Regions from separate parts of the Bacillus methanolicus genome, predicted to be linked through region 3. Evidence: predicted binding sites of a transcription regulator. Region 3 holds the regulator's gene; each other region holds the start of a gene.

Region 1 (11,112 bases), 450 kb from region 3:
TTGCGAGCTTTATGCTCGATGCGCAACGCATTATAGATCTCAGGAAGCTGTCCGCTTTCGAACTTCACGTCAACAACCGGACCCATAACTTGAAGAACGCGTCCTTTGTTCATCTTTTTCCCTCCTATCGTTCTCTTAACACAAATACGTGCATCGAACTGGGAGGATGATGGCATCCTCACCAGTTATGCCTAGTTTTTTGCATTATGCCGTTCTATTTTTATTCAAGTGCCGCAGCACCGCTGACAATTTCGGTGATTTCTTGCGTGATTGAAGCCTGACGTGCACGGTTGTAGCTAAGGGTTAATGTATTAATAAGCTCTTTTGCGTTGTCCGTTGCATTCTTCATTGCTGTCATCCGTGCAGCATGCTCACTTGCCTTGCTGTCAAGGATTGCTCCATAAATTAAGCTTTCCGCATATTGAGGCAGCAATACTTCAAGAATTTCTTCAGCGGATGGTTCAAACTCGTAGGATGTAAGCTTATTGGAAGAAGTGATGTCCGTAATCGGAAGTAGTTTCTTCTCTGTTACATCCTGTTGAATAGCACTGACATAATGGTTGTAATACATATATAGTTCATCGAATGTTTCATCCGCAAACATGCCGACTGTCTTCGATGCGATATCTTTAATATCAGCAAAAGAAAGCTGGTCACCCACACCGACAATATCAAGAATGACATTCATGCCGCGCTTCTTGAAAAAGTCGCGGGCGATTCTTCCTATCGCAATGATGGCGTATTCATCGTTCGACTTATGGCGTCCTTGAATGGTTTGGAATACGTGACGCAATACGTTGCTGTTAAAAGCGCCCGCAAGGCCGCGGTCAGACGTAATAACCAAATAGCCGGTCTTTTTCACGGGGCGGGATATTAACATTGGATGTGCCACATCTTTGCTTCCAAGTGCGATGGATGCGGTAACCTCTTGAATTTTTTCCATATACGGAACGAATGACTTCGCATTCATTTCCGCCCGGTTCAGTTTCGCAGCGGATACCATTTCCATCGCTTTTGTAATTTGGCTCGTCTTCTTCGTAGAATTAATCCGAGATTTAATATCGCGTAATGATGCCACAGGTTCTCACCACCCTTTCAAAGTTTGTCAGACCCTAAATTACTCGGATACTGCGAAAGTTTTCTTGAATTCGTTGATCGCAGCAGCCATATCTTCATCAGCAGGCAGTTCTTTTGTTGTAACGATATGATCTAACAAATCTTTGCGGTTATGGTCTAACCAATTTAAGAACTCATCTTCGAAACGACGAATATCTTGTACAGGAATATCATCAAGGAAGCCGCGAGTCAATGCGTACAGAATCGCAACTTGCTTTTCAACTTTAAGCGGTTTGTGCAAGTCCTGCTTTAATACTTCAACAGTGCGGGCACCGCGGGCAAGTTTTGCTTGCGTTGATTTATCAAGGTCAGAACCGAACTGTGCGAATGCTTCCAGCTCACGGTAGGAAGCAAGGTCAAGACGCAATGTACCGGCAACCTTTTTCATCGCTTTAATTTGTGCGTTTCCGCCTACACGGGATACGGAAAGACCTGCGTTGATCGCCGGACGCACACCGGAGAAGAATAGGTCTGATTGTAAGAAAATCTGTCCATCTGTGATGGAGATCACGTTTGTTGGAATGTATGCAGAAACGTCCCCCGCTTGTGTTTCAATGAATGGAAGTGCTGTGATTGAACCTCCGCCCTTCGCATCGCTTAATTTAGCAGCACGCTCTAATAAGCGAGAGTGCAAGTAGAATACGTCCCCTGGATACGCTTCGCGGCCCGGTGGACGGCGCAATAATAGAGAAAGCTCACGGTAAGCAGCCGCTTGTTTTGAAAGGTCATCATAAATAACCAATACGTGCTTGCCGTTATACATAAATTCCTCTGCCATTGTAACGCCTGCATACGGAGCAAGGTACAATAATGGCGCAGGCTGGGAAGCAGATGCTGTTACGACAATTGTGTAATCTAATGCACCGTATTTGCGCAGTGTTTCAACTGCGGTACGCACTGTAGATTCTTTTTGTCCGATTGCTACGTAGATACAAATCATGTTTTGATCTTTTTGGTTTAGGATTGTATCGATCGCAACGGATGTTTTACCTGTTTGGCGGTCCCCGATAATTAACTCACGCTGGCAGCGTCCGATTGGAACTAGAGCGTCAATCGCTTTAATACCTGTTTGAAGAGGCTCATGTACGGATTTACGATCCATAACTCCCGGAGCCGGACTTTCGATTGGACGAGTTTTTGTTGTATGGATTGGACCCATTCCGTCAACAGGTTGTCCAAGTGGGTTTACGACGCGTCCGATTAGCTCCTCCCCTACCGGAACTTCCATAATGCGGCCCGTACGGCGGACCTCATCGCCTTCGCGGATTTCTGTAAATGGTCCTAAGATAACGATACCGACGTTATTTTCTTCAAGGTTTTGCGCCATCCCCATAACGCCGTTTGAAAATTCAACAAGTTCTCCGGCCATGACATTGTCGAGGCCATGAGCACGGGCGATACCGTCACCAATTTGAATAACAGTACCAACATCACTTACTTGAATTTCCGACTGATAGTTTTCGATTTGCTTTTTTATCAGCGCGCTGATTTCTTCAGCTTTGATGCTCATGAATTTCACCCCTATCTACGAATCTTAGCCTAACAATTGACGTTCCAAGCGCTCAAGCTTGCCGCGCAAGCTGCCGTCAAAAATACGGTTTCCGATGCGAAGCTTAATGCCTCCGAGCAAATTGGAATCGATAATATTTTCAATTCGAAGCGATTGTTTTCCGACTTTCGATGCAAATACAGAGGATAATGCTTCGCTTTCAGCCTCTGTTAAAGGACGGACAGAATACACTTTTGCTTCTGCTATACCTTTTTCATCATTTACCAGTTCGATAAAATGATCCGCCATATCGGCTATGTAATCTTCCCGATGCCGGTCGATTAAGATCATCAGTGTATTTAATACATACGTATTTGCAGAAGAAAATGCTTCTTTTAGAATCTCTTTTTTCTTCTCATTCGGAAGTTTTGGAGATTTTAACACAGCTTTTAATTCATTGTTTTGAATGATCACTTCTTTTACAACACGCAGTTCTTGTTCCATTTGGTCAAGAAGCCGGTGTTCTTTCGCAAGCTGGAAAAGAGCCAACGCGTAACGTTTTGCTACTGCAGAGCTGCTCATCGCCCTTCTCCTGCCTCTTGAATGTATTCGTTAATGAGCTTTTCCTGGTCTTCTGCACTTAGTTCTTTTTCAATTACTTTCGAAGCGATCAAAACGGATAATGAAGCCACTTGCTCACGAATAGCTGCAACAGCTTTTTCTTTTTGCTGTTCAATTTCAAGTTTTGCTTGTTCTTTTATGCGATCAGCTTCAGCGCGTGCAAGACTGATGATTTCTTCACGCTGCACTTCGCCTTGCTTTTTCGCATTTTCAATAAGTCCTTGAGCTTCTGCGCGCGCTTCTTTTAATAGGCTGCGCTGTTCTTCCAAAAGCTTGCTTGCTTCAGCACGGCTTTGTTCTGCCGCTTGAATTTCGTTTGCTATATGCTCTTCACGCTGTTTCATGATGCCCATTAATGGACCCCATGCATATTTCTTAAGCAATGCTAACAAGATGATGAACATCAATAACTGGAACACAATGTCCCCGCCGTTAAAGCCGCTGTGAGCCGCGCTCTCAGCTGTACCTAAAACAAAACTGCTTGTTAACACCCTCGATTCACTCCCTTCAAGAGTCGCTACTTAGGAAAACAATAAATGAAGTTTATATGAATATCCGAAAGTTTGACAGATATTATGGACATAAAGCAATGGCGAAGGTTCTCATCGAATGATCTTCGCCATTTTGAACGTTAAGTTTGCGTAATAATTATCGGCCGATTACCATGAACGCGATAACAGTCGCGATGATAGGAATCGCCTCAACTAACGCTACCCCGATAAACATTGTTGTTTGAAGCATACCGCGAGCTTCAGGTTGACGAGCCATACCTTCAACTGTACGAGATACGATAAGACCGTTACCGACACCAGCACCTAGTGCCGCTAAACCAATTGCAATTGCTGCTGCTAATAGACCCATTCTAAAGTTCCTCCTTTAATTGTATAGATAAATAATTTTGTTTTTTAGGGTTTGTCCATAAAAAGAACAGTTTATATAATTAATGGTCTGAGCTCACTTTGTGAGACAAATAAACCATTGTTAACATTGTAAAGATAAACGCCTGGATCGCGCCGACAAAAATGGAGAATCCTTGCCAAGCAAGCGTCGGAATGACGGCTGCGATATGTCCTCCTACTCCGGTTGCAAGGCCTCCGGCAAGCAAACTGAGAAGGATTTCCCCGGCGAATATGTTACCGTAAAGACGGAGACCAAGGGTTAATGTGTTTGCAAATTCTTCGATGAGTTTGATCGGGAACATAAACCAGAACGGCCTTAGGAATTCGCGGCCGTATTCCCCGACTCCCTTCATCTTAACTCCGTAGTAATGTGAAAGTCCCACTACCATAACAGCCAGCGTTAAAGTAACAACCGGATCGGCAGTTGGCGATTTCCACCACAGCTTGTCGTCAATTACGACTGAAAACGGAAGTCCTAACATGTTGGAAACGAAAATATACATAATTAATGTGATTCCAAGAACATGGAACCTTCCGCCAGTTTTCCAATCCATTGTGCTGTTAATGATATTTTTGACGAAGTCCATAACCCATTCCATAAAGTTTTGCATACCGGTAGGTTTCATGGCGAGTCTACGGGTGGAAAGAACAGCAATGATGAAAACAATTAGACTTGCAATGGTGATCATTAATACGTTTGCTAAGTTGAAGGTCAGTCCCATAAACTCCCATAATGGAGCTTCATGATGCATAGTAATTCACCTCTCTTCCCCGCTATTTACGCAAAAATAAAGACTGAAGAAAAAAATCTATCATAATGACAATATAAGATGTCATTAATCCAATAATAACGCTGATAAGGTGAAAGGTGTCCGGATACCTCATCGCAATGATTACGGCAAAGGCACCCGTTGCCATTCGGGAAAACGACCCGAGAGAGACCGTTTTATTCCCTTCCGTTACCGCTTCCCCGAATTTCCGCATTTTTCTGCCCAAGAGCCATAAGTTAAAAAGGCTCAAGCTTGTACCGAAAATTAAGCCCAAAAAGATCGATTGGTAAGATGTAACCCCCCAGCCGAGAACATATACAGCCAATAAATAAAATATGTATTTACGCTGTCTTGCAAACATTTCATTCATTACCGGCATTGTTGTTTAATCTCCTGAAAAGAAGTGACGGACTAATCGAAGCATGGCAAATATTCCTGCTGCAAGTCCTAACATAAGCCCAATTATTAAGAAAAGCGGTTCGGTTCCGATGGTACGATCCAACCATCTTCCTAAAAATATACCTATTAAAATGGAACCTACTAATTGTGAAAGAATGGCGGACATTAATGCCATCGCTTGAAACGGGTGGCGGTCTTTATGACGCATATAAACGCATCCTCACATTCAGAGAATGGTAAAGAAGGCTGCGGCAACAAATTCGCATTACCATCGTGCTAAAGCAAAAAACTGAACTGCACGATAATTCTGAAAAACTTGTCATTTATACCCTTTGTAAGCATACAATAGGGGCATGTCAATGTCAATGTGTTTTGGGGGAAAACTTCACAATTACATCGACTCATAAAGCGTATGTTCACAAATTTTTCAAATTTATTTTACGATTTTTGTCTTGCATTTTTTGTGAGAATTGTTCCGGCCTTTTTGAGTCTTTTTTAACCGTGATTTTTTCCTGTTTGAACCCGCTTATTTCCATCTACTTTCCGTTAATTCCGGAAGGATCTCAATCATTGCTTCAATCATGTCTTCTTTCCCTTTTTTCTTTACAAACACTTTTACTAGGTACAATCCTTCTTTTGGAAGGCGGTCGCGCTTAATCTCCTTTTGAAGGAGCCCTTTGCCGACATTTCTTTCCCAATCAAGGAAGCCGATAAACCGGTAATCATCCGGCTGAAAAAGCGCAATTCCAAATTCTTCCGCACCGCCCGGCAAATACACTTCATAACGGTAAGTGTTTTCTTTATCTCCTATGCCAAAATCAAATCCCATGACTCTTGGATAATCAGGTTCCTCCAGCACATATATATACGGAATTCTTATTTCATTTGAGTCTTCATGAAGGATAAGGTTCCCGTCATAAAGCTTTTTTGTTAATACGGCAGGATCTGCACTCATTCGAATTTCCAGTTTCTTTTTTTCCCGTGGTTTCAAGCGAAAAGAGAGAGGAAATTTCCATCGGATGCCCGCGGTCTGTTTCGGAATTGAAAAAGAATAGTTTTTAGTGCTTGAGCCGACATTTTGCACTTCAATAACTGCCTTATGCTCATGCAATTTATCTGAGAGCTGAAACATTCCGAATTGAAGCGAACCTGGTATCACAAGTGATTCTGGTTTTACAGCTTTCTCAAGCTGAATTCTTCCAGCTCCTTGTTCAAATGTTCGATATTGTGTTCCGTTTTCGTTCATGATCGGTTTTGCGGTGTTCATTAAAGCCGACTTAATTTGCGCAGGCCCCCAATCAGGATGCGCTTGTTTAATTAAAGCACAAGCACCGGCAACATGAGGGGCAGCCATACTTGTTCCCTGAAGCGACAAGTATCCTCCGGGAATGGTGCTCTCGATGGCTACACCTGGAGCGACAACATCCGGCTTAATTTCCCACGTACCAGTGACCGGACCCCGCGAACTGAATGATGCTAAAGTATCCTTTTCTTCAATTAATATCGTTCTGGTAAAACGCTTTCCTTTTTCAATCAGTCTCTTGATCCGTTCTCCATCCTTTTTTGAAAGAGCAGCTACGGGAATCGGGATATTTCCGTCAAGATTTCCAATAAAACTCCCATTTGTGTTGTTGTATATAATAACGGCTGAAGCACCTGCTTTTTGTGCATTTCTTGCTTTTTCAGTAAAAGTTAACTTGCCTCTTTCTATGAGTACAATTTTTCCTGCACAATTTTTCAGATCCTTTTCTTCTCCTAAATATCCGAATGTTATTTCTTTTGTTCTGTCAATCTTCCAATGATCAGAGCCATGCATGGGCTGAAGCTTGATTCGATCTCCTTCTCCTTCAATGGTAAGAAAGGGAATTTGCCGGGGCGGTGTCGAGGCTCCCACAGAGATTGCTTTTGAGGCGGTTCCCGGCGAGCCGACGGTCCAAACGTTTGGACCTGAATTTCCCGAAGAAGCAACTGCTGTAATTCCCCTTTCGACCGCTTTATTAAGGGCAAGGCTGATCGGCAAATCCGGTCCGTTCACATTGTTGCCGAGCGATAAATTTAATACATCAACTTTATCTTTTACTGCCTGTTCAATCGCAGCAATGACTTGTTCGGATGTGCCGGCTCCGCCCGGACCAAGAGCTCTGTAAGCAATTATGGTAGCTTCAGGAGCAACTCCTCGGATTTTTCCATTTGCCGCTATGATGCCTGCAACATGCGTCCCGTGAAGCGTACTTTGCCAATGCGGTGCTTTCGTTTTCATTGAATTTTTATTGTCATTGATCTTGTCGTGCCCGCTCCCGTAGCCTTTTCTTTGGTTGTAGTCAATCCCGGAATTGGTTTCTTTCTTTTCCATCGGATTGTTGCCACCATCAACAAAGTCTTTTTCGCCTCCGTCAGGGTTGTTGTATTTAACCCCAGCAGAATTGGATCCTTTCGTTTCCATCGGATCCTTGTCACTATCAACAAAATCATGCCTGCCTACGTCTGGGTTGTTGTAATTAGTCCCGGAATTGGATGCTTTCGTTTCCATCGGGTCCTTGTCACCATCAACAAAATCATGCCCGCCACCGTAGCTTCTTCTTAAATCAGGGTGGTTGTAGTCAATCCCGGTGTCGATAACCCCTACAGTGACACCTTTTCCAGTCAGACGTCTATCCGCGCGGTCAAAGATCCCTCTGACTTTGTCGCCGCCAATTAGCTTTATGTTTTCTAACGTTTCTACTCGGTACGTTTTCACCGGTGAAACCAGTGCTACTTCCCGTCCTTTTGACAGCTCATCCAAAGAACGTGCGTCTCCTTTTACGGAAAATCCGTTGATCGTATGTTCAAAAACATAGCGAAGCTTTACATTTGGATACTTGCTGATAAACGTTTTGATTTCCGGCACCGTTCTTTTTTCTTTTAATAAGATAATGGCAATTTTTTCAGTTTCCGGTGACTCTTTTGGTATTGGCGGATGATCGAGGTTTCGGGCGTAAGCCTGCGTGAGAGACATAAGTAACAATATCACGGTCAAAAGCGGGATGATTTTTTTCAAACCAAGCCACCCCTTCTCTTTTTTCATAGGATTTTCATGACAGGGGGAGAGTATGCAACTGAAAATCACTTTACATTTGATTTACGTATAGGACAACGGCACTTAAAAAATGGAAGGAGTGAGGAATGCGCGGTATATGACTTTCATTTCATTTATATCATAGGACAACGGCGCTCTAATAAAGGAAGTAATGAGAATATGTGAAATATGACTTTCATTTCATTTTAAATCTTAGGACAACGGTACTCAAATAAAGGAAGCTGATTAATGGTAGGTCAACCAAGCATGAGAAATTTTGTGAAAAACAACGGTACTCAAATAAAGGAATCAGATTTACATCTCGGGACGGTGGTAGATTCTTCCTTTGTTGGTGCCTGAGAAGGGGAGGTTCATGGAGGCTAACAGCTTGCTTGCAATACTACGTGAGGAAATTAAAAGAAATTCTCGAAAAGCCCGATTGGAGATTGAGGAGTTTATAAGGAGAAAATAGTCATTTAACGCTTGGATATGAGCTTTTTTGGAAGTAAATTTGCACAAAGAGCAATACCAGGTGCTAAATTTTCTGACCATTGGATATGAATTGCAATTGGGGCATTGGACTCCCTTTATCAGTTCTGAAGGGTCGATCCCATACTGTTGAAGAATATTATCGGTAATTGGAAAGTTATTCTTCATTAAAAGGTCGGTTATTTCTTGAATTTGTTTCTTTTCTAAAATTGGTTTATCGTATATTGCTTCCAACTCTTTTACCTTTTCTTCAAGATGGTCTGCATGAAGAACTCTGTTATAAATATGGTAGTTTCCATTTGATGTTTTTAGGATAGTAGAAGACTTGCTAACCACAACTAAATATTCGATTGGTACAGGAAGTAATTTTTGATGATCCATCCACTCTTTCAATCTTTGTTGCTGGCGTTGGACCTGTGTTAAAGGATTTGGGAAGCCTTCTTCATTACCTTCAATCAACCGTATTAGCTGTTTCGAATATTTTTCAAAAATTAATGTTCCAGAAATATTTTTTACTTCAATTATGAGGAAAAAATTAGGAGATAGTATAAGTGTGTCTATTTGGAAGGGAACACTATGATGGAGTCGCAAATCATGGAGAATATAGTATTCCTTATGGTTTAGGAATTTAAGATGATAATCTAAGCTTTGTTCGGCTCGAAAACCGGCCTCTCGCTTTGCTAAATCTTCCTCAATTTGAGGCCGTTTACGATGGTCTTTTGGCAATCTTCTTAATAATGCTTTGATCTGTTGAATTCTAAGCGGAATCGTTCGTTCTTTCACGATCATTAATCATTTCACTCCTTTTCATAAAATAATTATTAATTTCTTGTTTCGTAAAGAGATTCCTGCAAATATTTTAGAATTTAGATTTTTTATGAGCCACTTTTGATCATTTATGATCTCTTTTAAGATTTATGATCCACTTTTTGCATTTTATGATCCACTTTAGGGAATTTATAAGCCATTTAATAAAAATATTAAAAAGCCAGCCCATGATAGGCCGGCTTTCTGCTTGTAAAGCTTACTTCGTTCCAAATAAACGGTCTCCTGCATCTCCAAGTCCAGGGACGATATAGCCGTGGTCATTTAGTTTTTCATCAAGAGCGGCGATATAAATATCTACATCCGGATGGGCTTCCTTCACGACTTCAACTCCTTCAGGAGATGCGATTAAGCACATGAATTTGATGTGTTTGGCGCCTCGTTTTTTCAATGAGTTGATTGCTTCAACGGCAGTACCGCCTGTTGCCAGCATCGGGTCGACGACAATGAAGTCTCGTTCTTCCACATCGCTTGGAAGCTTTACATAATATTCAACCGGCTTTAACGTTTCAGGATCGCGGTATAAGCCGATATGACCGACTTTCGCAGCTGGAATCAATTTTAGTATGCCGTCCACCATTCCGATGCCTGCCCGCAAGATCGGAACGATTCCTAGTTTTTTGCCGGATAATACTTTTGATTTTGTTGAGCTTACCGGTGTTTCAATTTCAATTTCTTCAAGAGGCATGTCACGGGTGATTTCAAATGCCATTAATGTTGCGACTTCATCGACAAGTTCGCGAAATTCTTTCGTGCCTGTATTTTTATCCCGAATATATGTAAGTTTGTGCTGAATGAGTGGATGATCAAAAACATAAACTTTTGCCATGACAATCTCTCCTTTTTCTGTTTCATAACACGTTGATGTATGTAAAATATACGAACTACACACTTCGTCTAATTTTACAGAAAAAAAGTGCGTAGAGCAACAAGGAGAAAAAACTGTAATCGAAACAACAAAACAGATGTTTCTTTACCACTTTAAAGTGGTGCGGGTCTGGCCCTCAATGATTTAACGCTTTAACGTAGTGCGGGTCTGGCCCTCAATGATTTAACGCTTTAACGTAGTGCGGGTCAGACCCTCAATGCTTTAACGCTTTAACGTAGTACGGGTCTGGCCTTCAATGCTTTAACACTTTAAAGTAACGAGGGCCAGCCCCTCAATGCTTTAACGCATTAAGGGGCTGGCCCCGCACAACAATTAATATTCAGGGTATAAAGTGAATTTTCCGGTTAAAGCTTCGACGCGCTGTCTTGCTTCATTAAGCTTTGCTTCGTCTTCATGGTTTTTAAGGGTAAAGCCGATAATGGACGCAATTTCGTCCATTTCTTCAAGACCGAAACCGCGGGATGTTACAGCCGGTGTACCAATGCGGATACCGCTTGTTACAAACGGGCTTTCAGGATCAAACGGAATAGTGTTTTTATTTACAGTGATTCCAATTTCAT
Region 2 (11,112 bases), on a different contig from region 3:
TGAGTGAAAACAGTTTTATACCATATATAATTCCTTAATAACAAGGAAATATTAGTTAAAATATTCCGAGTAAGGAACTTAGAGCTTAATAAGCGACCCTTTCCACTCAGTTAGAAGATGAATCGTCTAACGAATAATGATAAAGATCAATCAGCCAAAATGACTGAATAGATAAGCATTAGCATTAGCATATAGAAGAAAGAGAGAGGTGGCGTTCATTATGATAAGAGATAAAGATTTACAATCCATCCAGGAAGTAAGGGACTATCTTGAACAAGCCAAATCAGCGCAAGATATCGTCGGAAAAATGTCGCAAAGCGAGATCGACAAAATTGTTGAAAGCATGGCGAATGCGGGTAGATACGAAGCAGAACGATTGGCGGCTATGGCAGTAGAAGAGACGGGTTTTGGTAAAGTAGCCGATAAGGTTGTGAAAAATCTGTTCGCCGCTAATGATGTATACAACGCCATCAAAGATATGAAAACCGTTGGGATTATAAATCGGGATGACCAAAATCGCGTATGGGAAATCGCTCAGCCTGTTGGGATCGTTGCGGGAATCGTCCCATCGACAAACCCTACTTCGACAGCAATTTTTAAATCGCTGATCGCAGTAAAGGGAAGAAATGCAATCATTTTTAGCCCTCACCCGTCTGCTGCAAAATGCACGGCCGAAGCGGTAAAAGTCATGCAAGAAGCAGCCGAGCGCGCCGGGGCACCAAAGGGTTTAATCTCTTGCATTACACAACCGACATTGCCTGCAACGAATGAGTTAATGAAACATAAATTAACAAAAGTAATTCTTGCAACAGGCGGCAGCGCGATGGTAATAGCAGCTTACAGTTCCGGAAAACCGGCATACGGCGTAGGACCTGGAAACGTACCATCCTATATTCATGAAAGTGCGGATTTAGCAAGAGCTGCCCGACTTATCGTTGAAAGCAAGAGTTTTGACAATGGAACGATTTGCGCTTCCGAACAAGCTCTTGTCGTTGATCACTCCATCAAAGAAAAGTTCATTTCCGAGTTAAAGAATCAAGGCGCTTACTTTTTGGATGACAATGAAAAACAAAAGGTAGCCTCAGTTATCATGGTAAACGGTAGGTTAAATGCCAATCAGGTGGGAAGATCTCCGCAGAAAATTGGGGAAATGGCAGGTATTGAGGTTCCGTCCGATGCAAAGGTGCTCGTTGCAGAAGAGACAAATGTGGGCAAAGAATATCCAGTTTCTATTGAAAAATTGTCCCCGGTTCTTGCCTTTTATACGGTGAAGGATAAGCAAGAAGCAAGCGGCCTTTGCGGAGAAATACTCGCATTTGGCGGACTTGGTCATACTTTGGGAATTCACTGTAATGACGAAAAAGTAGTAGAAGAATTCACTTTAGATAAACCGGTTTCACGTATTGTTGTAAATGGTGGTACGACGTTTGGCGGAATAGGCGCCACTACGGGAATATTCCCATCTTTGACACTGGGATGTGGTGCTATTGGTAATAACATCTCGTCTGATAATATTGGGGCTAAGCATATGATCAATATTAAACGAGTGGCATATGCGATCCGTGAGATGCCGAAACAGGAAGAAGTTTCGCAAAAGGAACCTGCACTCACTTAAAAATAAAGCAGGACAGTAACAATTAATGAGGCTGACCCATAAGTGTCTGGCTCCGTCTGCAGTTATTAAATATCGAATTGACCATATTATGTTTTCAATATTTAGTAACTAAGGGGGCCTGGCTCTAAAGTTTTGGGTCAGCCTTATTCTTATGACCAATTCATATTGCTTTGTATTCGGTATTTGCACAAGAACGAGTAGTTGGGGATTAGTCATTCCTCATACTTAATTCTTAGCGGTGGCCTAATTGCCGCAATGCTTCCTCGCTCATTCGCTACGGTGTCCAAGGCGGATTCCAAGTAATTTGTGCATCGACATCTTTAATCCCCTCAATGTCCGGTAGCGCCCGTTTCACACCACCATTTCCCCTTTCGAAAGTGATGAGTATATATACAACGAACCGTGATTTTTATCACTTCAATAGTGAAGCTGAGCTATTATGATGTAAATATAAAATTTAAAATATCAAGGAGGCATTTTTTGTGAGTCAATTTGCAGCAAGAATTAATGCACCTGATTTTGAACCGCGTGATCGGCACCCGGCAATTTTCCGTTTATTTGATAGTTTAAAGCCTGGAGAAGTAATGGAACTAACAAATGATCATGATCCTCGCCCGCTTCATTATCAATTTATGATGGAACGCGAAGATCAATTTACGTGGGAGTATTTAGAAAAAGGTCCGGAAACTTGGAGAGTGGCTATTGGGAAGAAATGACACGAATGAAGAGATTCCTGCTTAATAGGCGGGAATCTTTTTCTGTTTTGTTTACAGTTACAATGATGAATTTATGAGTAACCGAAGTAACATATTGATCGTTTATTGAAGCCGATGACAGGAAAGATGTTGTTGCTTGACGATTGTCGAGTTGTTTGTACAAATTTTTTGGAAGATAAAATCATCAATATAAATAATGGACAGGTATTTGACAATTTTATGACATGATAGAATATTGTGATGTGAGTCACATGGACGCCTCCCCTTATGTTTTACAATGAAGACGAGGAGGGAGAATTCTTGAGAGGCTTTCATGAAAATCCGTTTATTGTTATATGGGAACTAACACGGGCATGCCAGTTGAAATGCCTTCATTGTCGTGCAGAAGCGCAATACCATCGCGATCCGCGCGAATTAACGTTTGAAGAGGGAAAAAAGCTGATTGACCAAATTTACGAAATGGATCAGCCGCTTCTTGTATTTACAGGTGGAGATCCATTGATGCGTCCTGATGTGTATGATATAGCAAAATATGCGATTGATAAAGGATTGCGTGTTTCGATGACGCCAAGTGCGACGCCGAATGTGACGAAAGAAGCGATTAAGAAAGCAAAAGAAGTCGGTTTAGCGCGTTGGGCGTTTAGTTTAGACGGACCGAATGCCGAAATTCACGATCATTTTCGCGGCACAAGCGGTTCATTCGACTTAACCATAAAGGCGATTCAATATTTGCATGAACTTGAAATCCCTGTGCAAATTAACACCGTTATATCCCGGTATAATGTTCACGTGCTTGACGAAATGGTCGCACTCGTAGAAAAACTGAAATGCGTGCTTTGGAGCGTCTTTTTCCTTGTACCAACGGGACGCGGCAAAGAGACAGATATGATTACACCGGTTGAACATGAAAAAGTATTTAAATGGTTATTTAAAACAAGCAAACGAGTGCCGTTTGATATAAAAACAACGGCAGGACAGCATTATCGCCGCGTCGTGCTGCAGGAAAAAATGCGCGAGAACAAAACGAGCGACGAAAAGATCCGCTATGAAGATGTGCTTATGAAAGGGTTGACTGGACAAGTGGATGGCCTTGGACGGGCGCCAAAAGGAGTAAATGACGGCAACGGTTTTCTCTTTATCTCACATATTGGAGATGTATATCCCAGCGGATTGCTGCCGGTAAAAGCAGGTAATGTGCGCGAAACACCTCTGGCGGATATTTACCGTCATTCACCTATTTTCCAAGACTTGAGAAACCCGGACAAGTATAAAGGAAAATGCGGCGTTTGTGAGTTTCGTTTTGTTTGCGGCGGCTCACGTTCACGGGCATATTCGGTAACAGGAGATTATTTGGAAAGCGAGCCTTTTTGCGTGTATATTCCAAAGGTGTTAAGAAAGAAAAAAGAAAAATGAAATGAATGAAAAGGGGTGGCTATCATGAAACCGCTTTTGCCAAAACAACACGGTGCCTGGGCGATGTTGATTATCCCGTTTTTATTAGGGGCTTATTATGGGGGTTTTTCTTGGCTTCATATTCCGCTATTTCTCGGGTGGTTATTGTTATACTTAGCAACTTATCCGTTTTTTATGGCAATTAAAAATAAAAAAAGAAGACAATATTATTTGAGATGGTTTCTAGCCTACTCTTTTCCAGCTGTGGTATTGTTACTCATCCCGCTAGCAAATCATTTTAGCCTTTTATATTTTGGCTTTTCTATGATGCCGTTTTTTCTGATAAATATATATTATGCAAGTAAGAAAAATGAACGGGCTTTGCTTAATGATCTTGCGGCCATAGCTGAATTTTGTATAGGAGGGCTTGCCAGTTTTTATGTAGGAGATGGAGAGCTAAATCTAAGAGCGGCAGAAATCTTTAGTTTTTGTTTTCTGTTCTTTACTGGAAGTTCTTTTTATGTGAAAACCATGATAAGAGAAAAAAAGAATGTGGTGTATAAATGGGCATCTTGGGGGTTTCATTTACTGTTAATCATTGGATTATTCATAATGGGTTATCCATTATTAGTAATTGCGTATTTTCCAAGTGTGATAAGAGCAATATACCTCTACGGAAAATCTATATCGGTGCTGAAACTCGGTGTATTAGAAATTGCAAATTCCGTATATTTTCTTTTAACGTTATTATTTATTCTCTAATATTTTTAATACCTTAAAGAGGCTGTCTCATAATGGTCTGACCTCATGTGCATTTATCAATATATAGCACATTCATCCAACATTATGTCCTATATATTGTGTTATTGGAGTCTGATCCTTAGGCTTTTGAGACAGCCACTAAATTTTTTCTAAATCGTTTTTGCAAGCAACTAGCAAAATAGTTTTATATCGAGCTATTACTTGCTTTGCAAAAGTCGCCAATTTTAGCGATTTTAATATCCGCTTTCATTAATGCGGAAGAGATGTACTTTGCAAAGTCTATCGCATTTTCTCCATCTCCATGGATACAAATCGTATCGGCTTGAATCGAAACATCAGTTCCCTCCAGCGATTGTACTTTTCCTTCTTTTACCATTCGTATTACTTGGTTGACAGCAATTTCATAATCTTTTATGATAGCATTCGATTCACGTCTAGGAGTTAAAGAACCATCTTTTTGGTATGTGCGATCGGAAAATACTTCACTGGCAGTACGAAGTCCGATTTTTTTTCCTGCGTTCACAAGCTTTCCTCCCGCTAATCCAAAGAGGATCAATTCAGGATCAACCTTGTAAACGGCTTCGGCAATCGCTTCAGATAGGAGAGCGCTCTTAGTGGCCATATTATATAATGCACCATGGGGTTTTACATGTTGAAGCTTTCCGCCTTCGGATTTTACAAATGCATATAAAGCACCGATTTGATAGACAACTAGTTCGTAAGCTTCCTGCGGAGAAATATCCATATTTCTTCTTCCGAATCCAGCCAAATCCTGAAGCCCGGGGTGCGCCCCAATCCCCACATTTTTTTCGAGTGCCAACCGGACGGTTTTCCGCATGGTTGACGGGTCACCTGCGTGAAACCCGCATGCGATATTTGCGGATGTTACATAATCGAGAATTTCTTCATCTTTTCCTATTTTGTATGCACCAAAGCTCTCTCCCATATCACAATTTAAGTCGACAATATGCATGCTTCAATCCCCCTGCCTAAATTTCAGAAAAATTCCTTGCTTCAGTTGCTGTATTTTTCTTTCCCTTTCTAATAAAAGGTGTTGAGCTTCATCGCGGGAAATTTCTGTAAACTTTATTGAATCTCCCGGTTTCGCTTGTGCCATCAATGGCAAATCAACTGTTGCAATTTGACCGATTTTAGGGTAACCGCCTGTCGTTTGCCGATCAGCTAATAGAACAATTGGGTTCCCATCAGATGGAACTTGAATTGTTCCAAAATTAACTGCTTCCGATATCATTTCTGCAGCATTTTGTAATGTCAGTTTGGGTCCTTTTAATCGATATCCCATACGATCCGATTGAGCTGTAACCTCAAATGGTTCATGAAAGAGCTTATTTTGGCTCTCTTTCGTAAATAAATGGAATTGTCTTCCCTTCATTACACGAATTGTAGATTTATTTTGGTGCATGGGAATTAAATCAGCGGCCACGGTCCACTCCATTTCTACAAATTGTTGGTTTGCAGATTTTTTCCCTAGATGTTCAATGATTCGAGTGGAAAGATCGCTGGGGGAGCCGAACTCCAGCTGATCACCTGCTTGTAATGCACGTCCGTTAAAACCGCCAATTTCTGCCCTCAGGTAAGTGGATTTACTATTCATGATCGTTGGAATTTTAAAGCCTCCGGAAACAGCAAGATATGCCCGACAGCCGATCTTACACGGTCCAAAACGCAATATGCTTCCTTTTTTTACAAAAACGGATCGCCATAATCGAACAGATTTTCCATCGATTGTTGGGGATAAATCACCGCCGCAAATGGATATAAGTGCATTTTTTTTGAATTCAATCGTTGGCCCAAGCAATGTCAACTCAAGGGTTGGTTCATTTTCTTCATTTCCTACTAATAAATTGGAGATTCGATGGGAGAATTGGTCCATCACACCGCTCACAATTATTCCATATTTTTGAAAACCAAATCTTCCTAAATCTTGAACAGTTGTAAGGAGGCCCGGCTTGATGACTGTAATCATCTTTCGTCTTCCTCCATTTCTTTGTATTCATTATAGCTAATCGGTACAAATTGTATTTTATCTCCCGCCATTAAAAGGCTTGGAGGTTCTTCATTAGGGCGAAACAACTTTAGTGGAGTCCGTCCGATAAGCTGCCATCCTCCTGGTGTTTCGATTGGATATACACCTGTTTGCTTTCCCGCAATTCCAACCGATCCCGAAGGTATTTTTAACCGGGGAGTTTCTCTTCTCGGTGTAGCAATTTTTTCAGACATGCCTCCAATATAAGGAAAACCGGGAGCAAAACCGATCATATACACTAAATAATCACTGCTTGAATGAATATCAATGACTTCCTCAGTCGTTAATCCGTTAAAGGCTGCAACATACTCTAAATCAGGGCCGAATTCACCGCCATAGCATACCGGTATCTCAACAACCCGTGGTTTGATTGTTTTATCGGTCTTTAATCTTGCTAATAACTGCTGCAACTGTTCACATACATAGACATAAGGAAGGATTTTATAATTAAGTAGATTCGATGTTTTAACAGGATTATAAAAAACAGTTACAGTGGTAAATGCCGGTATGTATTCGATCATCCACTCGGGAGGGTTATTATCCAAAATAGAGGTAATCATTTTTACTTTTTGTTGTGTCTCTATGTTTATATCTTCTCCAAGTTCGATAATGACTGCATTATCACCTAATGGATGTAAACGGTATTCCATTCTTACATCTCCTGTCTTTATTATTTGTAATAGAAGATACCGTTGATAAAAGAGTAATATTGAATGATTTATAAAATAGAAAGAATTCACACTTATCGGTATTGTGGTAAATGAAAGAGAGTGATTATTGCAATAATTTTCTGAATTATACACATCTATTTTTCCTATTACATAAATAATAGCAGTGGAGCTTTCCCTTCGTTAAGCTTTTTTTATGGAAAAATTAATCCAGTTCATTCCATTTCGGGCCGGCCTCCAGTGCGTTAACGCTTTAAAGTGGAGCGGGCCAGGCCCTCAGTGCGTTAACGCTTTAAAGCGGAGCGGGCCAGACCCTCCGTGATGGGGGACTGGCCCTTGATAATTAATTATGAAGCTTTCATATCAATTTGTTCTGTTGTGACTCTTTTCTTGCTGAATTGGCTTAAAGCGATTCCTATACCAGTACCTGCAAGCGCCGGAACGATCCATTCTAACCCAACGGAGGAAAATGGAAGAATATTTCTCATCGTTTGAATCGGACCCAAGTCCAAACCAAAAGCATTTAATCCGCTAATCACGGCAAATACTCCGGTAAATAACATGGCGCTTCTGTATACTTTTTTCGTATCCTTAAAGAACTTGCTAAAGAAAGTAAGTATGATTAACACAATTGTTAATGGATATGCCGTGACAAGGAACGGAACTGATACTTTCAGTATTTGGTTTAATCCCAGATTTGATAACAAGAATCCTACAAGAGTAACCGCTAATACGATTGATTTATAGCTTGCTCTTGGAACAAGTTTTGAAAAATATTGGCCGCATGCTGTAGTTAATCCCACTACTGTTGTGAAACAAGCTAACGTAAAAATTAAGCCAAGCAACGCTGTGCCGCTTTGTCCCAATAAAAGTGTTGAAGCAGAGGACAGGATGTCTGCACCGTTTTCAAACGATCCGTTTGCAGCCATTTTTCCTCCAATCCATCCAATGCTGACGTATACGAGTGCAAGCAATACCCCTGCAATCATACCGGCTTTCAACGTATATCTAGTTAATTGCTTCTCTTCGCGTACACCTTTCTGTTGAATCGAGTTGAGAATGACAATTCCGAAGGCTAATGCTGCCAGGGCATCCATTGTGTTATATCCTTCAATGAAACCTTTTGAAAAAGCTCCATTTTGATATGCTTCTGACGGTGTTTGAAGCGGAGAGTCAAGCTTCACAAAACCGACTGCACACAAGACGACCATCGATAAAAGGAGGATCGGAGTGATCCAACGGCCCATGTATTTTTCCATTTTAGCAGGGTTTAAGCTTATTACATAGACAAGAGAAAAGAAAACAGCACTATATAAAAATAAGAACAAAGATGAGTTCCAAGACTCGTTAAGGAATGGTTTCACACCCATTTCATATGCAACATTCGCATTTCTCGGAATGGCCAAAAACGGTCCGATACTTAAATAAACGACAACCATAAAGACCGTACTGAATACTGGATGAACACGATTTCCGATCGTTTGTGCACCGCCCTTTACAAGGGAAACAGCTAGTAGCACGACAATTGGCAGTCCAACGCCGGTAAGGATGAATCCTGACATGGCCTGCCAGTAGGAAGTGCCTGACTGTGCTCCTAAGAAAGGAGGGAAGATCAAGTTTCCAGCTCCAAAAAACATTGAAAATAACATTAATCCAATAACTAAGGTGTCTAATTTTTTCAAAGTAATCTCTCCTCGTATAGTATTTTTAGAATAATAAAAAACTCGTCCCTAAAATAGGGACGAGTTTGTGCTCGCGTTACCACCCTAATTCCGCAGCTTACGAAAATAAGCTTGCGGCTCTCAGTCAACGTACAATTATACGTGGTCCATTTTAACGGCGGACAGCCCGTCAAAGCCTACTGGATTTCAGCTTTGCATCTCAGAGATGATCTTCGGACAAGGCCTGGACATCGGCTTTCACCAAACGCCGACTCTCTGTGGAACAGGGATCCTATCTTACTCTTCTCGTCATCGATTTTATTTAAAAATAATTTAACAGAGGAAAATCATTATGTCAATATTTTTTGACAGTTAAAATAATTGAATCTAATTTTAGTGAAATTTTATGTTTCATTTTTTTCACTACAACTTAAGAAAGCTGTATGAAGCTTTTATTTAAAGGAAATCACTGAAGCAGGGATTCAATTGTGATAAAGTAATAGAAAAATGATTCACGGGGAGCGAGGATGAAAATGAGGCTTTCTGATTTTGAAGAGTACATGGATGAGGTTATACTTGAAAGAGGGCTTGATTACTATCATAATGGTCGAGTCATACATATAGAGGATAAGGGTAGAAGCCATTATATTGCCAAGGTCGACGGCTCGGAGATTTATACTGTTGAGATTTTCCTTGATCATGAAAAAATAGTGGAAACTTACTGTGATTGTCCGTATGATTGGGGAGAATATTGCAAGCACCAGGCAGCCGCCCTGTACGCTTTAAGACAGGAGAAAACTCAGAATTCAATAAAGCCGGAACAGAGAAAGAAGACGGCACCTGCACAAAAGCAAGATTTAAGGACGGTTCTTTTAAACTTGCAAAAAAATGAGCTTATCAATATTATTCTTGATTTTTCAAATGAATATACCGAAATTGAAAAGCGGCTTATGTTCAAATATGCACCGGGAAAAGATGAGATTTCTGCCAGCAAAAAACTAATACGTGAATTTATCAATAAATCGAAGAGGAACGGTTTTATTGATTGGCGCAATGTGAATTACGCGGTGCAAGGTGCAGAAATGACGCTTCAAAAAGCACGAAGTAAGATGGAAAGCGGAGATACGGAAACTGCAGTTTTTCTATGTATGGCGGTGTTATCCATTATCGTGGATATGCTTCAGTACAGCGACGATTCAAGCGGTATTGCCGGCTCTTTGATCGAAGAAAGCATATCCTTAATTGACAAAGCGGCAGCTGAGGGAATAGACAAATTAAATAATGCAAAACAAAAAAAGCTATTTGATGCCATCATGAAAGAAGCGCTGAATGATCGTTATGAAGGATGGAGCAATTGGCGTTTTGACCTCTTAAAACCGTGCACTTATTTTTGTAATAACGAAGATTTTCGCAGAAAACTGGAAAACCAGCTGGAAGCCATGTTGGAAAATCTGACCGATACTTCTTGGAGTGCCGAATACGATAAGGAAAATATTAAGCTTTTGCAATTGGAAATAATCGAGCTTTGTGATGGAGGAGAAAAGGCAGAGCAATTTATAAAGGAGAACATTCATTACAGTAAATTCCGTGAAAAGGCAATTGCCAATGCATTTCAAAAAGGAGAATACAATGAAGTAGTGAAGTTCTGTTTAGAAGGTGAAGAAGCTGACAAGAATTACCCCGGTCTTATAAAAAGGTGGAAAGAGCACCGATTTCGAGCGTACGAACTGCTTGGTGATCTTGAAAATCAGCGGGAATTGGCACTGGAGCTTTTATTTCAACAAGAATATGCTTACTACTTAAAATTGAAAAAGCTGTATCCGCATGAAGAATGGGAAGGAATTCTTAAAGGGATTGTTGAAAGGTTTGAAAAACAGCAATATCAGTCGTATGTGTATGAAAAAATTTTGGTCGAGGAAAATTTGACTGCCGAGATGCTGGAATATTGCAATCGCAATATTTACACGATAACGAATCTGTATCCATACATGATAGGCGATTTTTTTGATGATGTTAACAAGCTGTTTGTGAAATATATTAACCAGTCCGCAGAAGAATCCGCAAACAGGCGGCAGTATAAACATGTATGCGACATGATAAAAACTTATAAAAAAGCCTGTGGTAAAACGAATGCCCAAATGCTAATTGAAGAACTAAAACAGAAATACAAGAGACGGCCGGCATTTGTGGATGAATTGGGGAAAATAAGATGATCCACCGGTAAGAGAATTGTTTCTACACCGTAAAATTT
Region 3 (11,112 bases):
CATCAAGCGCCCAGTAGATATATCGGCAGAAGTGAAATCGATCTGCGATAATAACCGGACGGCCTAGTGCTGCCTGGACGGCTGCTTTAAACGATTGGTTCATATCCATAATGACCACTTGGACCTGGCTTCCGTGCTTTTGAGGGTATTGCTTAATGGTTTTTTTATACCGATTGGGGAGGATATCCAATGGCTTTTTTGTCACCCCGTCGGCTATGATTAATTGGTATTTGCCTTCCTTCGTATCGCCTTTGTATTCGTCAATGGCAATGATTTTCGGCAATTCCTCAACCGCACGGATTTCACTGCTCGCCAAGCGGTCAAACCGACGGACTACCGTCGACGCAGAAGTGCCATAGTTCTCAGCGGTTTCCTTGAAGGTCTTTCCTTTGATGGCCCGCGGATGGATACGGCCTGGTTCCACTCAATGGAAGTGCGTTGGTAGCGCTCGACTATGGAGTTTTTCTCAGAGAAACGTTTCCCGCAGCTGCATACATATCTCCGCCGTCTATAAAAAATCTGGGTCTTTCGCTCAAACCATTTCAAATGCTGGATTTTCTGGATCCGGTAATCATGAACACGGCTTGTCTTTCTGTTACAACGGGGGCAACGATGCATCTTTCGTTCCATCTCCACATGAAACTGTACAACTTCCCCAACTTGTTCCACTTTGGTCAGGACAACCTCTTTTAAACCAGGAATATTCATGATAAGATTCATATACACGCAACTCCATTCTTTAAACTTGTTTCTGGACAATTCAAGTATAAAGGAATTGGATGTTTGCGTGTATTTTTTATGCAAACGAAAGTGTGTTTAAACCCCAACAAATATTATAGAGCCAAAAAAAGAAGCTTCCCAAAAGTTCGGCGAACTTATGAGAAGCCTCTGATTTTTTGGTTTATGGCATTATTTTTTCAATTTCGGCACCAAAACGGCATCAAAAATGGCATAGTAATGAATAAAACCCCTTGATTTCAAGGGGTTTTATTCATTAATTACATCATGCCGCCCATTCCGCCCATGTCAGGCATTGCAGGACCTTTGTCTTCTTCCGGCTTGTCAGCAACAACTGCTTCTGTTGTTAAGAACATAGCCGCAACAGATGCTGCGTTTTGAAGAGCTGAACGAGTTACTTTTGTTGGGTCAACAATACCAGCTTCGATCATGTTTACCCATTCGCCAGTAGCCGCGTTGAAGCCTGTTCCAACTGCTTCGCCTTTTAAGCGTTCAACGATCACAGAACCTTCAAGGCCGGCGTTTTGAGCGATTTGACGTACAGGCTCTTCCATTGCACGTAATACAATGTTAACACCAGTAGCTTCATCGCCTTCAGCTTGAATAGAAGCAACTTTGTTGTATACGTTAAGAAGTGCAGTACCACCACCGGCTACAATACCTTCTTCAACTGCAGCACGAGTTGCGTTTAATGCGTCTTCGATACGAAGTTTGCGCTCTTTTAGCTCAGTTTCAGTAGCAGCACCAACTTTGATTACCGCTACACCGCCGGCTAATTTTGCTAAGCGCTCTTGTAATTTTTCACGATCGAATTCAGAAGTAGTTTCTTCTAATTGAGCACGGATTTGGTTAACGCGAGAAGCAATTTGTGCAGAATCGCCGGCACCTTCTACGATTGTTGTATTTTCTTTTGATACGACAACTTTAGCAGCGCGTCCTAAAGAATTGATTGTTGCAGATTTAAGGTCACGGCCAAGCTCTTCAGTGATTACTTCACCGCCAGTCAAGATTGCAATGTCTTCAAGCATTGCTTTACGACGGTCACCGAAGCCAGGAGCCTTAACAGCTACTGCATTGAATGTTCCACGAAGTTTGTTCACTACTAATGTAGCAAGTGCTTCACCTTCAACATCTTCAGCAACAATCAATAACGATTTGCCTTGTTGAACAACTTGCTCAAGAACAGGCAGGATTTCTTGAATGTTGGAGATTTTCTTGTCAGTGATTAAGATATAAGGATTTTCAAGAACTGCTTCCATTTTGTCAGAATCAGTTACCATGTAAGGAGATAGATATCCACGGTCGAATTGCATACCTTCTACAACATCTAACTCAGTTGTAAAGCCTTTAGATTCTTCGATTGTGATAACGCCGTCTTTGCCAACGCGCTCCATTGCTTCAGCAATTAATTCACCGACTTCTTCGTCAGCAGCAGAAATAGAAGCAACTTGTGCGATAGATTCTTTTGCTTCGATTGGCTTGGAAATAGCTTTCAATTCTTCAACAGCAGTAGCTACCGCCTTTTCGATACCTTTGCGGATACCCATTGGGTTTGCTCCGGCTGTTACGTTTTTAAGCCCTTCACGGATCATTGCTTGAGCTAGAACAGTAGCAGTAGTTGTACCGTCACCGGCAATATCATTTGTTTTGCTTGCTACTTCTGCAACAAGCTTAGCGCCCATGTTTTCAAATGGATCTTCTAATTCAATTTCTTTCGCAATTGTAACACCGTCATTTGTAATTAACGGAGAACCGAATTTTTTCTCAAGAACCACGTTGCGTCCTTTTGGTCCAAGAGTTACTTTTACTGCATTTGCAAGAGCATCTACACCGCGAAGCATCGCACGACGCGCATCTTCACTAAATTTAATCTCTTTTGCCATGATGAAAAACCTCCCCTAATTTTTATCATATCGTTATTCTAGCCGAGTAGTTTGATCTGGCCTCCATGAGTTGGAACGGCTATCTCATTTTACTCTACTACAGCAAGGATGTCGTTTTCGCGCAAAATTAAATATTCCTTACCATCATACTTTACTTCTGTACCAGCGTATTTTGAGAAGATAATGCGATCGCCTACAGATACCTCAAGTGCTACACGCTCGCCGCTGTCAAGAACACGGCCGGTTCCAACAGCTACTACTTTACCTTCTTGAGGCTTTTCTTTTGCTGTGTCCGGTAAAACGATACCGCTTGCAGTTTTTTCTTCGGATTCGACAAGCTCAATTACAATGCGATCACCTAGTGGCTTTAACAAGGGAAACAACCTCCTCAAATTTAAATATATTATTATCATTATTAGCACTCGCACCCGTTGAGTGCTAACACAATTATTATATTAAATAAATCAAATCTCTTTTGCAAGCCTAAAGAAAAAAATTTTTGATATTGGAATCCCGATTTTCTTCATCGATTTTTGCTGCATATAAGATTATGCTTCAATGATTCTAAATTATTCCTTTAATCCATAGAATTTGAAACAGCCTGCCGTCAATAGTAGAATGGTACAGAGTCCATTAGTTTTTAACAAAAGGAGTAAAATGCTGTTGAAAAAAGAATATTGGTTCATATTAATAACGTATATTGCCATGCATCTGTCCGGTCTGTTTGGGATTCCGCTTATCACTTTTTTAGGAGCTTTCTTCGGCAAAAGTATCAAGGAAATGGAAGTGCTCGCAGTCCCTTATTGGCTGGTTTTCAGTTTTACTTTTACATTCATTATTGTTCTTTTACTTTTGAGAAAAGAAATCAAAGCGGGTTCAAATAAAAGGAATGCAGCCTCCGCGATTTCATCTGTCTATTGGTCTGTGGGCGGCGTCTTCATGGCCCTTTTTGCCCAATACATTGCAGCCAATATTGAAAGAATCGTCGGAATTGAAATGGGTTCGGAAAATACTCAGCAAATTATTAATATTATTGAGTCTTTTCCCTTTGTTATTTTAGTAAGTTCAGTAATTGGTCCGATTTTAGAGGAAATTGTTTTTCGCAAAATTATTTTCGGAGCGCTCCATAAGCGGCTGAACTTCTTTCTATCCGCACTGATCAGTTCTTTAATATTCGCTCTGGCCCATGCTGAACCTGAGCATATCATTTTATATTCTGCAATGGGCTTTACATTTGCTTTTCTTTATGTTAAAACCAAACGGATTATCGTTCCTATCATTGCCCATGTGGCAATGAATACATTCGTCGTATTAATTCAGTCCGTATACAGGGAAGATATAGAGAGAATTCTGCGCGAAGCGGAAAAAATTCAAAGTTTTATTGGAGGATTTTAGATGAGGCAGTCTCCCTTGATTTCAGGCATCTTTTATATTCTGCTGGGCACTTTGTTCACTTTTTTTGCCATCCGACATGTGAATGAAACCGGCTGGGGATTTTTTACTTACTTGCTCGTGTTATTAGCAACATTTGATATTGGATCAGGAATCAGAATGATTACTTTTCATTTTAAGATCAAAAATGCAAATAAATTATAAAAATCTTAGCCAAACAGTGGCGCAACTACAAGGGGTCTGATCTTCAGACCCCTTATTTTGCATTGGCATTATTATTAAGAACAATTTCTTCGCTAATCTTCTTCCGGCGGATAATGCTTTAAGAAATAAACTAATGACTGTAATTCGACCAGTAAATCGATATGATGGACACGGACCGATGACGGAACATTTAATCTTGCCGGTGTAAAGTTTAAAATACCTTTTACATTCGCATTAACAAGCCGGTCTGTAACTGATTGAGCTTCCGGTACAGGAACGGTTAAGATGGCAACCTGTATATCCGTTTCCATCATTATTTTTTCAAGATCATCCATATGATAGACAGGTACTTGCCCTATCTTTTTTCCCACTTTGTTTTGATCAATGTCAAAAGCGATTTCAATTTTCGTGTTATTGTTTTTAAGAATATTATAATTTAAGAATGCGGTTCCTAAATTCCCGACTCCGACTAAAGCAACCTTTGTCAACTCATCCTGATCAAGCGCTTTGCGAAAAAAAGACAGCAGATAGTTCACATTGTAGCCGTAACCTTTTTTTCCTAAAGCGCCAAAATAAGAAAAATCCCTGCGGATCGTTGCTGAATCTACTTTTACTGCTTCACTCAGTTCAGCAGATGAAACCTTTTGTTTTCCGGAAGAATGAAGGTTTTTCAAAAAGCGATAATATAAAGGCAGCCTTTTGGCCGTTGCTTGGGGTATTTTCACCATTTCGTTTGACATCTTTCATTCACCGCCTTTTTGTTTATTTACGTCCTTTCTCCCTAAAATAATCTCCGTTTATTCCGCCTGTTTTTTCAACCAAATACGTTTCTCCAATAACCATGCCTTTGTCAACGGCTTTACACATATCGTAAATCGTTAGAGCACAAACGGAAGCTGCGGTTAATGCTTCCATCTCTACTCCTGTACTCCCCTTTGTTTTAACCGAGGCTTCAATATTTAGAATATAGTTTTCCTGATCATTCTCCCAGAAAAATGAAATATCTACTCCAGTAAGAGGAATAGGATGGCACATCGGAATGATTTCCCATGTTTTTTTTGCTGCCATTACCCCGGCAACTTGAGCAACTGACAGAACATCCCCTTTTTTTATCTTATTATTCGTAATTTTTTCATATAACTCTCTATTTACAGTAATACTCGAACGTGCTAATGCAGTTCGCACCGTTTCCGGCTTACTGCTGACATCTACCATTTTCGCTCTGCCTTCTTCGTTGAAATGAGTAAACTCAGCCATAAAAAACACCTCACAACAAATCATACACTATTTTGACATTTCTGTGTGATAACTTTGTAACATTGTTCACAAAATCACATGTATTGCCGACACAATGTGAATAAGATACACTAGTTTTATGGTAACCTGAGGTGAGAGCAAATGATTTTATTACAAGTTAATCAATTAACGAAATATTATGGTGCTGATCTTATTTTATCGAATATAAAGCTTGAAGTTCAAAACCGTGACAGAATTGCCCTTGTCGGAAGAAACGGCGCGGGTAAGTCTACTCTATTAAAAATCATTGCCGGGCACCTGTCGTATGATTCAGGCGAGATAATAAAACCAAAGGACGTTTCAATCGGGTATTTAGCACAAAATACCGGGCTTGAATCCGAATTGTCCATTTGGGATGAAATGATGACTGTTTTTGAACCGCTGCAAAAAATGGAAAAAGAGCTGCGAAAATTAGAAGAAAAAATGGCAGACCCGGCGGTGTTTGAAAATGCAGCTGCCTACGAACGCATTCTCAAAGAGTACGATCTTTTACAAGTTCAGTTTAAAGAGCAAGGCGGTTATCAATATGAAGCGGATATCCGTTCTGTCCTTCACGGGCTCAATTTTCATGAGTACGATTATTCCACTAAGATTTCAAGTCTGAGCGGAGGCCAGAAAACAAGACTTGCTCTCGGAAAGCTGCTCTTAACAAAGCCCGATATTTTAATTTTGGACGAGCCTACCAACCACCTTGATATTGAAACATTAACGTGGCTTGAGCAATATTTGCAGAACTATGATGGAGCGGTATTGATCGTTTCCCATGACCGATACTTTTTAGATAAGGTCGTGACACAAGTTTATGAAATTTCTCGGCATCAAATCCAAAAATATCATGGCAATTACAGTTCATACCTTCAGCAAAAAGCCGAAAACTTTGAACGAGAAATGAAGCAGTATGAAAAACAACAGGAAGAAATAGCCAAATTACAGGAATTTATTGCGCGAAATCTGGCCCGGGCTTCAACAACAAAGCGGGCGCAAAGCCGGCGTAAACAACTTGAAAAAATGGAGATCATGGACCGGCCTCTCGGCGATGAGAAATCTGCTTCTTTTTCTTTTGACATTGAACGGCAAAGCGGAAATGACGTCCTCAAAGTACATGAGCTGGCCGTAGGATACAAAGGGAATAAGGTATCAGACAACATCTCATTCCGGATCACCCGCGGGGAAAGCATCGCTTTAGTCGGTCCAAACGGAATCGGCAAATCTACTTTATTAAAAACGATCGTCAAAAAGCTTCCAGCGCTTTCAGGGGAAATACAGTACGGCTCAAATGTAACAATTGGCTACTATGACCAGGAACAAGCTGAGCTGACATCAAATAAGCGCGTTTTAAATGAATTATGGGATGAGTATCCGTTAAAAACTGAAAAAGAGATCCGTACAGTGCTCGGGAATTTCTTATTTTCCGGGGATGATGTACTAAAGCCCGTTTCTTCCTTGAGCGGAGGAGAAAAAGCAAGGCTCGCGCTGGCAAAATTAATGATGCAAAAAGCAAACTTTCTTGTTCTCGATGAGCCGACTAACCATCTAGACTTGGACAGTAAAGAAATTCTTGAGAATGCTTTAATTGACTATCCGGGAACCATTCTATTTGTATCCCATGACAGGTATTTCATTAACCGGATTGCAACGAAAGTTCTGGAGCTCAATCAAAATGGAGCCGTTGAGTATTTAGGCGATTATGATTATTTTTTAGAAAAGAAGCAGGAAAAAGAAGAAATTCGTGCGCTTGAACAACAGGAAACAGGCGCAGCTGAACCTATAAAACAAGAAAAAAACACGTACCAGCAAGACAAAGAAGCCAAAAAGCTTGAAAGGCAGCGCAAAAGGCGGATTGAGGAGATTGAAGCCCTGATTGAGTCGCTGGAAGAACAAATAGCAAAGAATGACCAGCTTCTCTGTGAACCTGAAATCTACGAAGATCATGAAAAAGTGATGGAAATCAATTTGCAAAACGAAAAAGCGAAGTCAGAGCTTGAAGCCCTATTGGAGGAATGGGCAGAGCTGGCCGAATAGAAAAATAGTGCCACGATCGTGCCCGATTACAAGGTGCTGACTTATAAGGGTCTGATTCCTTCCGACAATCACAATATTGGAGGGGTCTGACCTTTTTTATTTTTTCTGTTTTATATTTCTCAACAATTCTTGAATATTTATCCACAATTTTATCCACAATACGATTACTTATTTAAAAAGTTTTTATCATTTTTTCCACAATATCCACAATTTTTGATTTTTTTATCCACAAAACTAACAATTTTTAAAAAATTATCCACAAAAAAACTCCCTGTTTAAAGGGAGTTTTCCATATTAGTTGTGGATTGTTATATCTAAGCCCGGATTTGCATTTAAAGCCAAATCGGCCCGTATTCCTTTTTCAAACAACACGCTTCCTGCCGCCGCAATCATGGCAGCATTATCCGTGCAAAGCGAAAGCGGAGGTATTATTAATTCGATATGTGGCAATTCCTTAAATGCTTCCTCTAAAGCAGTCCTTAAGCCCTTGTTGGCGGCTACTCCGCCTGCTAATAGCACTTGTTTTACTTCGTATGCTTGCGCTGCTTTTACCGTTTTGGTTACAAGAACATCAATCACACTTGCCTGAAAACTGGATGCCAAATCTTCCTGTGCAATCGTTTCACCGCGCTGTTCCGCATTGTGAACCGTGTTAATAACAGCTGATTTCAATCCGCTGAAACTGAAATCATATGAGTCTTCTTCAAGCCAAGCTCGCGGCAGTTCGATTTTAGGTTCGCCTTCATGTGCAAGCCGGTCGATATGCGGCCCTCCCGGATAAGGCAAATTTAATGTTCTTGCCACTTTATCATATGCCTCGCCGGCAGCATCATCTCTCGTTTCTCCAATCACTTCAAAATGCCCGTGTTCTTTCATATAAACAAGTTCTGTATGGCCGCCCGATACAACAAGGGACAAAAGCGGGAACTTCATTTCAGCTACAAGCCGATTGGCATAAATATGTCCGGCAATATGGTGCACCCCAACAAGCGGAATTGAATGGGCAAAAGAAATAGCCTTTGCTGCATTTACTCCTATCAAAAGCGCTCCAACCAAGCCGGGCCCTTCCGTAACAGCGATCGCATCCAGATCTTTGTATGAAATGCCTGCCTGTTTCATCGCTTCTTCTAAGACGATGGTTATTTGTTCGACATGGTGGCGGGAAGCTATTTCAGGAACCACTCCGCCAAATCTCTTATGGCTGTCAATTTGCGATGCGACTACATTAGCCGCAATCTCCCGGCCGTTTTTAATAATCGCCACCGCTGTTTCATCACAGCTCGTTTCAATTCCCATAATCCATTGATCTTTATTCATCTAATTTCACCCACATTACTAATGCATCTTCCTGGTTATCTGTATAATAATTTTTTCGAATTGCTCCATTTTGAAACCCAAGCTTTCGGTATAATGATTGTGCAACATAATTCGTTACCCTGACTTCCAACGTCATCGTCTTAGCCCCCAGCTCCCTTGCAAGCTCCATTACCTTTCGCAATAAAGCTTCTCCAAGCTTTTTCCCTCTATATTCAGGAAGGAGAGCAATATTAGTAATGTGAGCCTCATCAACAACAACCCACACTCCGCAATAGCCAACGACTTTTTCATGATCTTCGAGAACGATATAAACAGCGAACTGATTTTTTGTTAGCTCATTATAAAATGCTTCGCGGCTCCAAGGGAGAGTAAAAGATGCATGTTCAATCTCCAATACCTGGTCAATATCTTTTTCTTCCATAAATCGAAAAGTTATAGATTCATTCATACAATTTTCTTCCTATCCAACTACCCGTTATTCGTTTTCTTCGATTCAAGCCATTTTGCCTCGGCTTCAGCCAGCCTGATATAATTCGGTACAAAAGAATGAATATCTTCTCCCGGCTGATCCTTTCCTAAAAACGCCAGCTCCGAAGGCCGCGGATTATGTTCCGTTATTTCGGCAAAAACAGCCTTTTCTTCAAGATTTGCTTGAATTGAATCCTTATGGAGAGGGAGGTCATTTCCTGCAAAAAGAATCGGTTTATCAAGTTCCCTTAATTGATTTACCCAATCCTCAGTTAAGATGATCCCGTCTTTTTTAATGGCAACTAGCTTCCCATTCTGATATTGATACAACCCGGTATAGATCTGCCCTCTTCTCGCATCAAAAATTGGTGATACGTACCCATTAAAATATCTGCCTACTCCTGAAGCAATCACCGCCAGGCTTGAAACTCCAACAAGCGGAATATTTAATGTCCATGCAAGTGTTTTAGCAATCGTCACTCCGATTCGAACTCCCGTATAAGACCCCGGTCCTTTTGCAACAACCACTTTTGTTAAGTCTGCGGGAGTTATATCACATTCCTTTACTAAAGCTTCAATTGCCGGCATTACTCTGATCGAATGGTTTTTCTTAACATTCGTAATATATTCGCCCATTACTTTCTCTTCATTGATAATGGCAATCCCTAAAGGATAATTAGATGTATCAATGGCCAGTACTTTCATGAAAAAATCTCCTTACATAATTCCTCGTAACGCTTCCCTTTTGGCTGTAAAACAATCCGCCTTTTTTCATTATCTTCCCTGAATATCGAAATCGTTAATAATTCAGATGGAAGCTGTTCTTCGATAAGATGAGCCCACTCAACAACGGTTACTCCATCGCCCTCAAAATACTCATCAAAACCCAAGTCTTCATTAGCGTCTTCGACCCGGTATACATCCATATGATAAAGAGGCAGCCTTCCATGGTATTCTTTTATTATTGTGAATGTTGGGCTATTTACATTTTTCTTTATTCCCAGTCCTTCTGCCAGCCCTTTTGTAAAAGTCGTTTTTCCGGCTCCTAAATCTCCTTCAAGAGCAAGAACATCACCTGGTTTTAAAAATGTTGAAAGCCGTTTGGAAAATTCCAGCGTTTCACTCGGTCCTCCGGAGAGGAATTCATATTGATTCATATGGTAATCACCTTTGCTACCTTTTGTTTACATGATTGTTTAGAACGGTTTATTTTTATACAAAAAAACCTTAGGAATCTTCCTAAGGAGCTTACTCTATATTAGTTTACATGATTTTATGAAGATGAGCAAAAATGTGCATACCGTATATGACATTTCCTGCTTGCTAAATAATTAGATGTGCCCCTCAATATTAATCTTTTCCGTATCTCAAAAAGAAACGTTATGAATAAAACTGCCGTATTCTATTGATTTATTTTTTTCTAAATTCACTCGCATTTATCCCAAATCGTTTTTTAAACGCCCTCTCAAAGCTTCCTAAGCTGCCAAACCCAACTTCATAGGCAATCATCGTGATGTCTTTTTTCGTATGCTTCAATAGGTGTAATGAATGGTCCAACCTTACCTTTGTTATATATTGGCTTGGTGTAAAGCCTGTTACTTCTTTAAACAAACGAAGGAAGTAATATTTACTGATTCCAGATTCCTCAGAAATTTGATCTAATGTAATTTCACTATTATATTGCTCATGAATGAAATCCACTGCTCGTTTTAACATTGGGTGATTCGGCAACGTAACCTCTTTCCTCCAAAGCTCATTGTGAGGGCCTTCATGTTGAGAAAATACTAAATTT

Evidence for each region. Region 3 encodes Rex, which represses fermentation and respiration genes when NADH is low (regulators of the CRP and FNR family bind a similar motif). Its sites were predicted from a motif close to TTGTGAAATATTTCACAA; they were not measured.
Region 1: a site for Rex is predicted at 5,668-5,685, ahead of C0966_RS13360 (AtpZ/AtpI family protein). Genes of this name have one in related genera too.
Region 2: a site for Rex is predicted at 2,567-2,584, ahead of C0966_RS18355 (TIGR04053 family radical SAM/SPASM domain-containing protein). Genes of this name have one in related genera too.

What each region holds. Positions count from the first base shown of each region.
Region 1 covers NZ_PNFF01000002.1:349,397-360,508, forward strand. Annotated here, with positions in the region: gene atpD (F0F1 ATP synthase subunit beta) at 1-113, opposite strand, end outside; gene C0966_RS13325 (F0F1 ATP synthase subunit gamma) at 221-1,078, opposite strand; gene atpA (F0F1 ATP synthase subunit alpha) at 1,118-2,626, opposite strand; gene C0966_RS13335 (F0F1 ATP synthase subunit delta) at 2,651-3,187, opposite strand; gene C0966_RS13340 (F0F1 ATP synthase subunit B) at 3,184-3,717, opposite strand; gene atpE (F0F1 ATP synthase subunit C) at 3,875-4,087, opposite strand; gene atpB (F0F1 ATP synthase subunit A) at 4,167-4,877, opposite strand; gene C0966_RS13355 (ATP synthase subunit I) at 4,900-5,274, opposite strand; gene C0966_RS13360 (AtpZ/AtpI family protein) at 5,281-5,502, opposite strand; gene C0966_RS13365 (S8 family serine peptidase) at 5,821-8,331, opposite strand; gene C0966_RS13370 (nuclease-related domain-containing protein) at 8,665-9,627, opposite strand; gene upp (uracil phosphoribosyltransferase) at 9,863-10,492, opposite strand; gene glyA (serine hydroxymethyltransferase) at 10,865-11,112, opposite strand, start outside.
Region 2 covers NZ_PNFF01000006.1:12,102-23,213, forward strand. Annotated here, with positions in the region: gene C0966_RS18340 (acetaldehyde dehydrogenase (acetylating)) at 221-1,615, shown strand; partial or broken gene C0966_RS18345 (metal-sulfur cluster assembly factor) at 1,890-1,976, opposite strand; gene C0966_RS18350 (DUF2249 domain-containing protein) at 2,098-2,331, shown strand; gene C0966_RS18355 (TIGR04053 family radical SAM/SPASM domain-containing protein) at 2,632-3,744, shown strand; gene C0966_RS18360 (YwiC-like family protein) at 3,769-4,485, shown strand; gene C0966_RS18365 (LamB/YcsF family protein) at 4,670-5,458, opposite strand; gene C0966_RS18370 (biotin-dependent carboxyltransferase family protein) at 5,462-6,472, opposite strand; gene pxpB (5-oxoprolinase subunit PxpB) at 6,469-7,182, opposite strand; gene brnQ (branched-chain amino acid transport system II carrier protein) at 7,548-8,882, opposite strand; T-box leader at 8,935-9,183, opposite strand; gene C0966_RS18385 (SWIM zinc finger family protein) at 9,389-11,074, shown strand.
Region 3 covers NZ_PNFF01000002.1:803,546-814,657, reverse strand. Annotated here, with positions in the region: partial or broken gene C0966_RS15785 (ISL3 family transposase) at 1-720, opposite strand, end outside; gene groL (chaperonin GroEL) at 999-2,621, opposite strand; gene groES (co-chaperone GroES) at 2,711-2,995, opposite strand; gene C0966_RS15770 (CPBP family intramembrane glutamic endopeptidase) at 3,285-4,016, shown strand; gene C0966_RS15765 (YdiK family protein) at 4,017-4,217, shown strand; gene C0966_RS15760 (redox-sensing transcriptional repressor Rex) at 4,310-4,957, opposite strand; gene moaC (cyclic pyranopterin monophosphate synthase MoaC) at 4,980-5,474, opposite strand; gene C0966_RS15750 (ABC-F family ATP-binding cassette domain-containing protein) at 5,616-7,535, shown strand; gene tsaD (tRNA (adenosine(37)-N6)-threonylcarbamoyltransferase complex transferase subunit TsaD) at 7,830-8,852, opposite strand; gene rimI (ribosomal protein S18-alanine N-acetyltransferase) at 8,845-9,300, opposite strand; gene tsaB (tRNA (adenosine(37)-N6)-threonylcarbamoyltransferase complex dimerization subunit type 1 TsaB) at 9,321-10,025, opposite strand; gene tsaE (tRNA (adenosine(37)-N6)-threonylcarbamoyltransferase complex ATPase subunit type 1 TsaE) at 10,022-10,477, opposite strand; gene C0966_RS15725 (helix-turn-helix domain-containing protein) at 10,731-11,112, opposite strand, start outside.